One region of the Kribbella sp. NBC_00382 genome, then DNA from elsewhere that is predicted to be linked to it. Evidence: riboswitches for the same ligand, from Rfam matches in the RefSeq annotation. Region 1 holds a riboswitch; the other holds the start of a gene.
What was found. Region 1 has a riboswitch for S-adenosylmethionine ahead of thrC (threonine synthase). Riboswitches for the same ligand answer to the same signal wherever they lie in the genome.
Positions count from the first base shown of each region.

Region 1 (4,411 bases):
GCGGCGGGGCGAGGACTACTCGATCATCGACACGACCGGCCCGGCGTTCAGCTACCACCCGGACAAGCTGTCGATGGAGCGGACCGAGGACTCCGCGTTCGGCCCGGTCGACCGGATCGGCCAGCTGACCATGCGGAACCTGGACATCGCCGACTCGCGCGCCAAGCTCGAGCAGTACGCCGGCCTGGGCATGATCGGTACCGCCCACGCCCAGCTGCTGGGCGCCGACACCAACCAGCTCGGCGAGACCACCCTGATCGGCGAGATGACGACGGGCGGCGCCGACGACATCGCCTCCCGGGGCGAGCCCAACCCCGAGGACGCCCTGCTCGACAACGCCGCAATGGAGTCCGGCACCGACTAACGCCAGCCCACAACCGGTGGGCTCGGACAGCAAACGGCGACCTTGAACAAGTTATTACTTGTTCAAGGTCGCCGTTCGGTGTTCAAGGTCGCAGGATCAGCCGCCGGCGACGGCGGGGATGATGGAGATCTGGCCGCCGTCCTTGATGGGGGTCTGCAGGCCCTCGGAGAAGCGGACGTCGTCGTTGTCGACGTAGATGTTGACGAACCGGCGGAGCTCGCCGGACTCGTCGAGCACCCGGCCCTTGATGCCGGGGTACGACGTATCGAGGGACTCGAGCACCTCGCTCAGGGTCGCCCCCTCGACGGAGACCTCGGAGGCACCCTGGGTGTAGGGGCGCAGGATGGTCGGGACACGGACGCTGACACTCACTGCAGACCCGCCTTCACGAAGGCGTCGTACGACGCGGGGATGGTGACCTTCGGGCCGACCCGGTCGGCCACGGCGTCGAGCGTCTTGAGCCCGTCGCCGGAGTTGATGATCACGGTCTCGGCGTCGGGGTCGATCTGCCCCGTCTCGATCAGCTTCTTCAGCGTCGCGACGGTCACCCCGCCCGCGGTCTCGGTGAAGATGCCCTCGGTCCGGGCGAGCAACTGGATGCCCTGGATGACCTCTTCGTCGCTGACGTCCTCGATCACCCCGCCGGTACGCCGGGCCACGTCGAGCACGTACGGTCCGTCGGCCGGGTTGCCGATCGCCAGCGACTTCGCGATGGTGTCCGGCTTGACCGGCTTCACCACATCGTGGCCGTCCCGGAACGCCTGCGCGACCGGCGAGCACCCGGTCGCCTGGGCGCCGTAGATCTTGTAGTCGGTCGCGTCGACCAGGCCCAGCTTGCCGAGCTCGGTGAAGCCCTTGTCGATCTTGGTCAGCTGCGAGCCGGACGCGACCGGGATCACCACCTGCTGCGGGATCCGCCAGCCGAGCTGCTCGGCGATCTCGAAGGCGAGCGTCTTGGAGCCCTCGGAGTAGTACGGGCGGACGTTGACGTTGACGAACGCCCAGCCCTCCTCCTCACCGGCGATCTCGGAGGCGAGCTTGTTCACGTCGTCGTAGTTGCCCTCGACGGCCACCAGCGTGCCGCCGTACACGGCAGTGGTGATGATCTTGGGGCGCTCGAGGTCCTGCGGGATGAACACGACCGAGCGGATGCCGGCCCGGGCGGCGGCCGCGGCGACGGCGTTCGCGAGGTTGCCGGTGGAGGGGCAGGCGAAGACCTTCATGCCGAGCTCGCGGGTGGCGCTCAGGGCGGAGGCGACGACCCGGTCCTTGAACGAGTGCGTCGGGTTGCCCGAGTCGTCCTTCACCCACAGCTTGCGCAGGCCGAGCTCGCGGGCCAGGTTGCCGGCGTCGATCAGCCGGGTGTAGCCGGGCTCGGTGTTCGGGAAGCTGGCCACGTCGACCGGGACGGGCAGCAGCGGCTGGTACCGCCAGATGTTCTTGGGTCCGGCTTCGATCTGCGCACGCGTGATGGTCGGGAACTCGTACCCGACCTCGAGCGGGCCGAAGCACTCCATACAGGCGTAGAACGGGCCGAGCTCGGATTTGGCGCCGCACGCGCGACAGCTCAGATGCGTGCCGTTGCCGAAGGCACCTTCACGGATGGTGTGGGTGGTCGGCGCGGTGCTCAGGCTCATGACGGAGTTTTCCCTCCTCATCTTCCCCGCACCGGATCTCGGCACAGGACGGATTTGGCACCGTTCCGCCGCCGAGCGCCTCGGATCGAGCCGCCGCACGGGGAGGGTTGCCGGGACTTCAACGGGCCGTTTCCCTCAGTCCCTCTGGATGAGCACTGACGAGGCTACCCAATCGGGTCCGGATCGTGTCTTTCGTTCCCAGCATACGAGACGCCTGATCTCATCGTGAGATTTTGACCCTGATCGGCTCAAGCTCAGGCGGCTCGGTCGCGGCGGAGGTCGAGCATGCGCATGAGTGGGGTGGCGGCGACACCGTGGACCGCGACGCTTAGTACGACGGTGAAGCCGACGGTTGCCCACAGCCACGGCAGGTCGGTGCTGAAGTCGGCGCCTGCGTAGGCCAGGTAGAACACCGACCCCACACCCCGTACGCCGAACGCCGCCGCGACCCAGCGCTCGGACCGGCGCATCGGCGTCTTGGCCAGGGATAGCCAGGCGGTGAGCGGACGTAGTACCAGCACGAGGAGCAGGCCGATCGCGGCGCCTGCCCAGGTCAGTGGCTTGAGCAGGCCGCCGGTGATCGCGACGCCGAGCAGCAGCAGGATGCCCCAGGTGAGGATGTGTTCCAGCTGCTCGATGAAGCCGTGTAGGTCCTCGTGGAAGTCATGGCTGCGCTCGGCGGCCCTTAGCGTCAGGGCGGCGACGAAGACGGCGATGAATCCATAGCCATGCAGTACCTGGGCGAGGCCGTACACGCCGAGCGTCATCGCCAACGCCAGTACCGGCTCGCGTGAATCGGCCAGCCGGAAAGTGCGCGACGGCGCGGAGAACGCCATCTTGCCGAGCAACCAGCCGGCCCCGATCCCGATGGCGACACCGATCACGGTCTTGCCGATCAGGTCCCAGGCGAACCACTCCAGCGCCCAGTTCCCGACCGCTCCCTTCGTCGCCGCGAACACAGCCGCGTAGATGAACGGGAAGGCCAGCCCGTCGTTGAGCCCCGCCTCCGAGGTGAGCGCGAACCGCACCTCATCGTCCTCCTCCGGCTCGGCGCCCTCCCCGGTCGTCGGTCCTTGCACCTGTACGTCCGACGCGAGCACCGGGTCGGTAGGAGCCAGTACTGCGCCCAGCAGCAAGGCCGTAGCCGGCGCCAACCCCACCAGCCACCCCACGCCGGCCACTGCCGCGATACAAGCAGGCATCGCCACCAGCAACAGGCGCCACGTCACAGCCCACCGCTTCCACCCGATCGGCCGATCGATCGCCAGCCCGACCCCCATCAACGCAATCAAAATCGTCAACTCGGCCAGATGCTCAGTCACCCCCGACTCAGCGATCGGACTAACCCGCCCCCGCTCGACAAACACCCCCAACACCAACCCAGCCGCCACAAACGCCATCGGCGCCGAAATCGCATACCGCCGCAAGAGTCGCGGCAACACCGCGCCAACCAGCAGAGCCAACCCGGCAACCAGGTAGAGCCCATCCCCGTCGATCTTCATATCCGCTCCTAGTGCCCAACTCCCACCCTTTTCACCACCGGGGGCGCGGAACGCGGGATGGGTCGGTCGGTTAGCGAAGGCGGTGGGTGGCGCCGGGGGTGTGGGTGGGGAGGGATTTGCGGGGGCCGTAGCGGGGGTGATGGTGGCCGGCCAGGCCTAGGAGGGCTTGGACTCGGTAGCGGTGGCCTCGGTAGGGCTCGATGAGTTCGGCGCAGCCGTCGTCGTCGAGTTCTTCGCCGGTGAGGGCGTACGAGACGTCGCGCGAGACGTGGTAGTCGGCGAACGAGAAGGCATCGGCATCCCCGTGGGCGCGCTGCCGGACCTCCGCGGCGGTCCAGACTCCCACGCCTGGCAGGGACCTGAGCCGGCGCTCGACCTCAGCCCCGTCGGTCAGCTCCAGCGTCCGCTCCAACGCCGCCGCCCGCGTCGCCGCGGTGATCACCACCCGCGACCGGCGCCCCTCGACCCCGGCACGCAACCACTGCCACGACGGAATCATCCGCCACTCCTCCGGCGACGGCGGCACCATCATCTTCCGCCCATCAGGCGACCCCGGCCCCGGCGCCGGTTCCCCGTACTCTCGCAGCAGCATCCGCCACCCGGCGAACGCCTCCTTCCCCGTCACCACCTGCTCGATCCCAGCCGCAGCCATCGCCTCGAACACAGCCCGAGTCCGAGGCACCCGAAAGTCCGAGAACCGCCGAGCCGCATCCACCAACGCCCGATGCTCAGCCAACGGCTCGAACCCGTCCCAGCTATCCGCCTCCCCCAACAACTCCGGCACCCCGTCCAGCGCCCACCCCGCCCCCGGCCCCCACGCCTCCGCCTCAACTTCACCCAGCCCGGAGTACGGCGTAAGCCTGATCAACACCGCCCCATCCGGCGTCCGAGTAGCCCGCCAAACAGTC
Region 1 is NZ_CP107954.1:3,749,992-3,754,402, reverse strand. Features, by position in the region: gene argG (argininosuccinate synthase) at 1-364, shown strand, start outside; gene OHA70_RS18410 (ubiquitin-like small modifier protein 1) at 461-736, opposite strand; gene thrC (threonine synthase) at 733-2,001, opposite strand; SAM riboswitch class I at 2,016-2,156, opposite strand; gene OHA70_RS18400 (cation:proton antiporter) at 2,256-3,503, opposite strand; gene OHA70_RS18395 (DNA-3-methyladenine glycosylase family protein) at 3,574-4,374, opposite strand.

Region 2 (4,411 bases), 2.2 Mb from region 1:
GTGACCTCGGATCTGGCCGGCAACTTCACCGACCTCATCCCCGAGGGCGACAACGCCTTGCTGACCGTGAGCGGCACGTTGGCGGGGCTTGCCGTGGTGACCCTGGTCGACGCGCAGCCGGTGCTCGCGCTGCACTCCTTGGAGGGCGGCGACGGCCAGGTGGTGCCGGTGCCGGGTGGGGGCTTTGTGGGGTTGAACGCGTCGACGAAGTACGACGAGCTGTTCATTGGCTTGTCGTCGACCACGGATCCGACGGTCGCGTATGTGGTCTCGGCTGAGACGGGTGAGTTCCGGGCGCTGCCATCGTTGGTGCCGGCCGGTGTCGGCTTCCTGTCGCCGGACATCACCGTGAGCCGTCGGGTCGAGCCCGGGCGGCAAGTGCCGTACTTCCTGATCAGCCGGGCCGACCTGACCTTCGACGAGCCGCGGCCGACGTTGATGTACGGCTACGGCGGCTTCGGCATCCCGATCATGGCCGACTACCGTCCGGGCTGGCCGGCCTGGCTTGCGGCGGGCGGCGTACTGGTGATCACCAACTTGCGTGGCGGTGGGGAGTACGGGAGCTCCTGGCATGACGACGGGCGGCTGCGGAACAAACAGAACGTCTTCGACGACTTCATCGCGGTCGGGGAGGACCTGACCAAGACCAAGGTCAGTACACCGGCGCAGCTGGCCATCCACGGCCGCAGCAACGGCGGACTGCTCGTCGGAGCGGTGATGGCCCAGCGGCCGGACCTGTTCGCGGTGGCGCTGCCCGGTGTCGGCGTGCTGGACATGCTGCGCTTCCACCTCTTCACTGTGGGCGCTGCCTGGGCATCGGACTTCGGACTGCCCGACGACCCGACACAGTTCGAGGACCTGCTGGCCTACTCGCCACTGCACAACCTGCGCGACGGTACGTCGTACCCGGCGACTCTGGTCGTCACCGGCGACCATGACGACCGGGTGGTGCCACTGCACAGCCACAAGTTCATGGCGACCTTGCAACACGTTCAAGCTGGTAGTAGTCCGGTGCTCAGCAGAATCGAGGTCAACACCGGTCACGGCTTCGGTAAGCCCGCGGCCATGGTTGCCTCGGAATGGGCCGACCTGCTGGCGTTTGCCGCTCACCACACAGGCCTGCAACCGGACGCCTGACTCTTGGGGTTCGCGGCTGGGCCGAACGGTGGCCCGGCCGCGGGCGAGTCAGGGTTGTTTCACCAGATCTTGGGGGCGATGAGGTCGCGGGGGTCGTTGTGGGGCTGACAGCCGTGCGGCGTCTCGTCGTACTGGGTGGTCAGGCCGCTGGTCGCCAGGGTGCGCACGGCGTTCACGAGACGGTCGACGTGCTCGCGGGTCGTACCGAGGCCGAGGCTGGCCCGGACGGCCGTGGCCTCCGGCGAGTCGGCGAGCAGGTGGCCGACCAGCGGGTGCGCACAGAACTTGCCGTCCCGTACGCCGATCCCGTACTCCGCCGAGAGCGCTGCCGACACCAGCGTCGAGCTGACCCCGTCGATGGTGAAGCAGACCGTGCCGACCCGGTCAGCGTCGGCGCCGAAGATGTCGTACGTGTTTACGCCGGCGATCTGGGCCAAACCGGTGCGGAGCCGGGCGAGCAGGCTGCGCTCGTGCTGCTCGATCGCCTCGCGGTGCTGGGTGATCGCGGCGCAGGCGGCGGCCAGTGCGATCGCGCCGATCACGTTGGGGGAGCCGCCTTCGTGCCGGGCCGGGCCTTCGTTCCACACGGTCGTGTCGCTGGTCACCGCGGCCGTCGCGCCGCCGCCCAGCAGGTACGGGTCGGCTGCGTTGAGCCAGTCGGCCCGGCCGATCAGCGCGCCGGCACCGTACGGGGCGTAGAGCTTGTGGCCCGACAGTGCGACCCAGTCGACGTCCAGCTCCTGGATGTCGACGGCGCGGTGCGGGGCGAGCTGCGCGGCGTCGAGGCAGACGCGGGCGCCGTGGGCCTTGGCGACGGCGGCGATCTCGGCGATCGGGAAGATCTCGCCCGTGACGTTCGACGCGCCGGTGATGACGACCAGGCGGGGACCCTCGGGTGCTTCGCGCAGCGCGTCGGCAACTGCGGTCACCGCTGCGGTGGGGCTGGTCGGCGCGGCGAGCCTGGTGGTGCGCTCGGCGGGCCAGGGGAGAAGGGCTGCGTGGTGCTCGGACTCGAACACGATCACGGTCGCGTCGGCCGGTACGGCGCGGGCCAGCAGGTTGAGTGCGTCCGTGGTCTGCCGGGTGAAGATCACCTGGTCGGTCTCGCGGGCGCCGACGAAGCCGTGCACCTCGGCGCGGGCCCGCTCGTACCACTGGGTGGTGATCCGGGAGGCGTAGCCGTTGCCACGGTGCACCGACGCGTACGACGGGAGCGCGGCCTCGACCGCCGCTCGCACCGACTCCAGACACGGCGCGCTCGCACCGTGGTCGAAGTTCGCGTAGTCCGTCACGCGACCGTCGGCCAGCGGGACCAGCAGGTCGCTCGCGACGGTCGCTGGGATGTTGCCGGTGGTGAGCTTGCTGATCACCGGCCGGGTGGTCACGGCGGTGTTGGAAGGCTCGAGGATGGAGAGGATCGACATGGTTCTGCTCCCGGGTGGTCCGCACTTGCCGAATCGGGGTATCCGAACGGCCGGGTCCTCACCCGGGGCACCCCACCGCGGAGGAGGGTTGCCGGCCAGCGAGCCGGGGCTTGACGCTGACACTCATGACCTGCCGAAGACGGTAACCAACGATCCGTGGTCTGCGCCAGCAGCTATCTCAGTGTTTGGGATACTCGCACGTATCGTGAGACGGTAGGCGTGCGCTGCGAGGCTTTTGTGGTTGTTGCTTGATGCAATGGCCCGGGGGAGTGGCGTCGGGAGAGGATGCGCGGATGACCTGGATCGCACCTGAGGTCGAGCGGCCCGAGGGCTCGCTCGTCGCGCCCGAGCAGGAGTTGCTCGCCGGCTACCTGAACTTCTACCGGACCACGCTGCTGTACAAATGCTCCGGTCTGACCGCCGAGCAACTGGCCGCGCGGCCGTCGCCGCCCTCCAACCTCTCGCTGCTCGGGCTGATCCGGCACCTGACCAAGGTCGAGCGGATCTGGTTCCGCATCCACTTCGCCTCCGCCAGGCCCGCTCCCGCAGCGCCCGCACCTTCCGCCGCGCCCGCGCCTGCCCCCGCATCTTCCGCCGCGCCCGCCTCCGCCTCTGCCCCCGCCTTTGCCGAGCCGGCTGAGCCGGTCTTCGACCCGGCGCTGGGCAAGGACGCTGACTTCGAGTTGATCGACGCGAGTCGCGCCCAAGCGGAGTACGAGGCCCTGATCGACGAGTGGGCGCTGTCCGACAAGGCCGCCGAGGGCTACTCGCTCGACCAGCAGTTCACCTTCCGTGACGAGGTGTCCTCGCTCCGGATGATCTACATCCACCTGATCGGCGAATACGCCCGCCACTGCGGCCACGCCGACTTCCTCCGCGAACACCTGGACGGCGTGACCGGCGCCTAATGCCGGCGCTTGGACACGCCCGGCCGCGGGGGGCTGTGACGCTACGGATGGGGCGGTGTGATCGGCGTGTGACACGTGTGACTCGAGTGGTAGTCGGGGTAGCCTGCTAGATATGGCTACCCGCACGTCTTCCCCGGCGCGGGCGCGGAAGTCGGCAGCTAGCAGCCCCGCATCGGGCCGCTCGGCAGCTGGTGGCCGCTCCCGTCCGTCAGGCGCCCAGAAGCGTGGGCAGAGCACGAAGCGCAGTGGTACCACCGCTGCGCGGACTGCCGTACCCAAATCCACTGGGGCCGGCCCGTTCGCGGCCGCCATGCTCGCCCTCGCCAGGGGGCTGGTCAAGGTCTGGATCGGGATCGCCCACCTGCTCGGCAGCATGGTCCGCGGCATCGGCCACGGCGCCCGTGACCTCGACCCCGCCCACCGCCGCGACGGCGCCGGCCTCACCCTGATCGGCCTGGCGTTCGTAGTGGCCGCCGCGATCTGGTGGGACATGCCCGGCGCGGTCGGCAAGGGCATCCGGGTGGCGGTCGGCGGCAGCGTCGGCATGCTCGGCTGGGCCGTCCCGCTGATGCTCCTGTTCATCGCGCTGCGCACCATGCGTCACCCGGACCGCAATGGCCCGGCCGGACGCCAGGTGATCGGCTGGACCGCGGTTTCGCTCGGAGTGCTCGGCCTGGTCCACATCGCCAACGGTCTGCCGCGTCCCGGCAACCCGTCCGACGGCAGGCTGCAGGACGCCGGGGGAGCGATCGGTTACGTCGTCTCCTCGCTGCTGTCCGACCTGCTCACGCAGTACGTCGCAGCGCCGCTGCTGGTGCTCCTTTCGCTCTTCGGCGCCCTCGTCGTCACCGGTACTCCGATCTATGCGATCCCGTTGCGAGTACGCGCGGCGTTCGACGTACTGCTCGGACGTACTGAACTCCCGGCCGACGCGCCCTCAGT
Region 2 is NZ_CP107954.1:5,945,731-5,950,141, forward strand. Features, by position in the region: gene OHA70_RS28355 (prolyl oligopeptidase family serine peptidase) at 1-1,137, shown strand, start outside; gene OHA70_RS28360 (aminotransferase class V-fold PLP-dependent enzyme) at 1,197-2,561, opposite strand; SAM riboswitch class IV at 2,578-2,692, opposite strand; gene OHA70_RS28365 (DinB family protein) at 2,855-3,469, shown strand; gene OHA70_RS28370 (FtsK/SpoIIIE family DNA translocase) at 3,582-4,411, shown strand, end outside.
Region 2: it holds a riboswitch for S-adenosylmethionine, as region 1 does, so the genes downstream of both, OHA70_RS28360 (aminotransferase class V-fold PLP-dependent enzyme) here and thrC (threonine synthase) in region 1, are expected to answer to the same signal.